2 regions of the Phytobacter diazotrophicus genome follow, and region 1 is predicted to be linked to the other one. Evidence: predicted binding sites of a transcription regulator. Region 1 holds the regulator's gene; the other holds the start of a gene.

What was found. The regulator sigma-54, encoded in region 1, starts transcription at its own class of promoters, with help from an activator protein. The targets are predictions, from matches to a motif close to GTTGGCACANNTTTCGCTNT.
Region 2: the regulator sigma-54 is predicted to act here: its motif matches at 1,536-1,555, upstream of ACS0RQ_RS22350 (gamma-glutamyltransferase family protein).

The regions. Positions count from the first base shown of each region.
Region 1 covers NZ_CM125428.1:598,775-601,178, reverse strand. The annotation lists gene lptB (LPS export ABC transporter ATP-binding protein) at 1-616, shown strand, start outside; gene rpoN (RNA polymerase factor sigma-54) at 665-2,098, shown strand; gene hpf (ribosome hibernation promoting factor) at 2,121-2,404, shown strand, end outside.
Region 2 covers NZ_CM125428.1:4,586,096-4,588,499, reverse strand. The annotation lists gene ACS0RQ_RS22350 (gamma-glutamyltransferase family protein) at 1-1,500, opposite strand, end outside; gene ACS0RQ_RS22345 (MurR/RpiR family transcriptional regulator) at 1,615-2,404, shown strand, end outside.

The DNA of each region.
Region 1 (2,404 bases):
TAACGGTGCAGGTAAAACCACGACGTTCTACATGGTCGTTGGTATCGTGTCGCGTGATGCGGGCAATATCATCATCGATGATGAAGATATCAGTCTGCTGCCGCTGCATGCCCGGGCACGTCGCGGTATCGGCTATTTGCCGCAGGAAGCCTCTATTTTCCGGCGCCTGAGCGTATTTGACAATCTCATGGCGGTACTGCAAATTCGCGACGATCTCACATCCGAACAGCGTGTGGATCGGGCGAACGAGCTGATGGAAGAGTTCCATATTGAACATCTGCGCGACAATATGGGGCAGGCGCTTTCTGGTGGTGAACGTCGTCGTGTCGAAATTGCTCGCGCGCTGGCCGCAAACCCGAAATTTATCCTGCTGGATGAACCGTTTGCTGGCGTTGACCCGATATCGGTAATTGATATCAAGCGCATTATTGAGCACCTGCGTGATAGCGGACTTGGCGTGTTGATTACCGACCACAACGTTCGCGAAACGTTGGCGGTGTGTGAGCGGGCTTATATTGTCAGCCAGGGGCATTTGATCGCGCACGGTACGCCTCAGCAAATCCTTGAAGACGAACATGTTAAGCGCGTATATCTTGGGGAAGACTTCAGACTCTGATAGGGTAGGGTTTATTGACGTGTTTAGTCGGAGAGTACTGCTCTGAATATGAAGCAAGGTTTGCAATTAAGGCTCAGCCAACAGCTAGCCATGACGCCACAGTTGCAACAGGCTATTCGCCTGCTGCAACTGTCCACGTTGGAACTTCAGCAAGAACTCCAGCAAGCTCTGGAAAGTAATCCATTGCTTGAGCAAACCGATCTTCACGAAGAAGTGGATGCACAACAATCCCAGGACAACGAAGGGCTGGACACGGTTGACGCTCTTGAGCAAAAAGAGATGCCCGAAGAGTTGCCCCTGGATGCCAGTTGGGACGAAATCTATACCGCTGGCACCCCTTCCGGTAGCAGCACCGATTATCTTGACGATGAACTGCCTATTTACCAGGGGGAGACCACCCAGTCGCTACAGGATTACCTGATGTGGCAGGTTGAACTCACCCCCTTTTCGGATACCGATCGCGCCATTGCGACCTCCATTGTCGACGCTGTTGATGACACGGGGTATCTCACCGTTCCCCTGGAAGACATCCTGGAAAGCATGGGTGATGAAGAGATCGGTCTGGATGAAGTCGAAGCGGTACTGAAACGTATTCAGCGTTTCGATCCGGTCGGTGTTGCGGCCAGGGATCTGCGCGATTGCCTGTTGATCCAACTCTCTCAGTTTGCCAAAGAGACCCCCTGGTGCGATGAAGCGCGTTTAATCATCAGCGATCACCTGGATCTGCTCGCTAACCATGACTTCCGTACGCTGATGCGCGTAACGCGTCTGAAAGAAGATGTGTTAAAAGAGGCGGTCAATTTAATCCAGTCTCTTGATCCACGCCCTGGCCAGTCAATCCAGACCGGCGAGCCCGAATATGTCATTCCTGACGTGCTGGTGCGCAAGCACAATGGGCGCTGGACGGTCGAGCTGAACTCCGACAGCATCCCACGTTTGCAAATCAACCAGCACTACGCCGCTATGTGCGGTGGTGCGCGTAACGATGCCGACAGCCAGTTTATCCGCAGCAATCTGCAGGAAGCGAAATGGCTGATCAAAAGCCTTGAGAGCCGGAACGATACCCTGTTAAGGGTAAGCCGCTGCATTGTTGAACAGCAGCAGGCGTTTTTCGAGCAAGGCGAAGAATTTATGAAACCGATGGTACTGGCCGATATCGCTCAGGCCGTCGAGATGCATGAATCAACGATTTCCCGTGTCACGACCCAAAAATATCTGCACAGTCCGCGTGGCATCTTTGAGCTTAAATATTTCTTCTCCAGTCATGTGAATACCGAAGGCGGCGGCGAAGCTTCGTCAACGGCTATCCGTGCACTGGTGAAGAAATTAATTGCCGCAGAGAATCCTGCGAAGCCGTTGAGTGACAGTAAGCTGACTACCATGCTCTCAGATCAGGGTATTATGGTAGCGCGGCGAACCGTTGCGAAGTATCGAGAGTCTTTATCCATTCCGCCGTCTAATCAGCGCAAACAGCTGGTGTGACCTAACCGATAAGGAAGACACTATGCAGCTTAACATCACAGGACATAACGTCGAGATAACCGAGGCCCTGCGCGAATTCGTCACCGCGAAATTTGCCAAACTCGAACAATATTTCGAAAGGATCAATCAGGTCTATGTTGTGTTGAAAGTGGAGAAAGTGACTCATATCTCGGACGCGACCCTACACGTAAACGGGGGGGAGATTCATGCAAGTGCGGAAGGACAAGACATGTATGCTGCTATCGACGGTTTAATTGATAAACTGGCGCGGCAGCTCACGAAACATAAAGATAAACTGAAACAACA
Region 2 (2,404 bases), 1.7 Mb from region 1:
GTGCCCGGTGGCTTCGCTCAGCCCCGGCAACCATTCAACGTCATGGCCCAGGTCACGCAACGCCTGATACGTGGCCTCGCTGAATCGCCCCTCCAGCTTCAGGCTATCGGACGTTTGCCCCCAGGTGCGGCCCAGCAACCAGCGGGGGGCGCATACTGCTTCCTGCAAAGGCATGTTTTGCATCACGTGGCGGGTAAATATGGCGGCCTGTGTTTGCGGTTGACCGTCGCCCCCCATCGTGCCGTAGACCATGGTGCGGCCATCTTTCAGCCGTGCCGCCGCCGGGTTGAGGGTGTGGAACGGTTGTTTACCTGGCACCAGCGCCAGCAAATGATCCGGGTCGAGACTGAATGCCGCGCCCCGGTTTTGTAACAGCACGCCGCTCTCTGGCAGCACCACGCCGCTACCGAACTCGTGATAAATGCTCTGAATAAACGACACCGCCAGCCCGTTTTTATCCATCACGCCCATCCAGACGGTATCCCCCGGTCCTTTGCCCTTGCCCCAGGGGGCGGCCCGCTTGTCATCGATGCTGGCGGCCAGCCGTTGCAGTGGTGCCTGCTCCAGCAGGCTTTGTACCGGCAGCGTGACGTGGCGTGGATCGGTGATGTAGCGATCACGCAGGCCAAAGGCCTGCTTGGTTGCTTCGACAATGCGGTGAATGGTCTGTACTTCACTGGCCTGCGCCATATCCAGATGGTCGGTAATGCCGAGGATGGCCAGCGACACCAGCCCTTGCGTTGGCGGCGTCATATTGAAGATGTCGCCCTGGCTGTGGCTCAGACGAAGTGGTACCCGGCGGTGGGCACGATGAGCCGCCAGATCCTGAGCGGTCAGTGGCAGGCCGAGCGCGCTCATTTCCGCCGCCATCTGATCGGCGAGCGCTCCGCGATAAAAACTGTCCAGTCCGTCGGTGGCGAGGCGGGTTAATGTGCGGGCGAGGCGCGGCTGGCAGAAACGGCTGCCCGCCTGTGGGACTTCCCCCTGAATTAGAAAGGTCTCGCTAAAGCCCGGCACATCCACCAGTTCCGGGTATTTACTTTGCGTGGCGTTGGCCTGCGACTGTGTTACCGGGATCCCTTCGCTGGCGTAACGGATGGCGTCGGCCAGCAGGCGGGAGAGCGGCAATTGCCCGCCGCCCAGTGACGCTGATACGTTCAGCGCCTCGTCCCAGCCGCTCAGCGTGCCGGGAACCGTGAGCGCCGCCAGCGGGCCACGATGGGGAATATGGCTATGCCCGCGATAGAAATCACGTGTCGCCAGTTGCCCGGCGGCGCCGCTGGCGTCAATGGCGAGGGGCGCGCCTTCGGGCGGCACTATCAGCCAGAAACCATCGCCGCCGATGCCATTCATATGGGGATAGACCACCGCAATGGTGGCGGCTGCGGCGATCATCGCCTCAATCGCATCACCGCCGTGGCGCAACACCGATAATGCCGATTCGCTGGCAAGGTGGTGGGGCGTTACCGCCATACCGGAAGGGGCAATATTACTTTGCATCGTCATGCTCTCTTTGTTCGGGTAAGTCAGAGAGCTAAGCAAGAGCTGTTCCAGATTGACGGCAAGCGTTTCACTGTGTCAGCTTAATGTGAAACGAAAGTTGCAGGAGGGTCTATGCAGCAGTTAGATACGCGCTTACGTGAGTGCTACAACGAATTATCCCCGCAAGAACAGCGAGTTGCCTCATTTATCATGGATCATTTTGATGATCTAATGAGCTACAACAGCGCCGAACTGGCCCGTCTGAGCGGCGTGTCAAAAGCCACTGTCAGCCGTCTGTTTAAACGGCTTGGCTATGATCGTTTCAAGGAGATGCGCGATGAGGTGCGTACGCTGCGCCAAAGCGGCATGCCGCTGACGGAAAACCGCGATGCCGTACAGGGTAACACCTTGCTGGCGCGACACTACAAGCAGGAGATGGCGAACCTGACCCAGTGGGTGAATGCGCTGGATGCCGTGCAGTTTGCCGATGTAGTACAGGCATTGGGCGCAGCGCAGCGCGTCTTTATTCTTGGCCTGCGTAACAGCGCGCCGGTGGCCTTGCATCTGCGCCAACAACTGATGCAAATCCGTGGTCAGGTCTGTCTGATGCCTCAACCGGGGCAGACACTGGCAGAAGAGTTAGTGGATATCACCCCACAGGATGTGGTGGTGGTGGTCGCTTTTCGCCGTCGTCCACGGGTCATCCGCCCGGTACTGGAGGCGCTGCACAAACAGGGCGTGCCGACTGTTGCCATCAGCGAACCGCAGGCGGCGGGCATTACCACGCTTGCCCGCTGGCACTTCGGCCTGCCGCTCGACAGCGTATCGGCGTTCGACAGCTACAGCAGTGCCATGAGTCTGGTGAATTTACTGGCAAATGCGGTACTGCACAGCGCCCTGACCGAGGGACGTCAGCGTATCC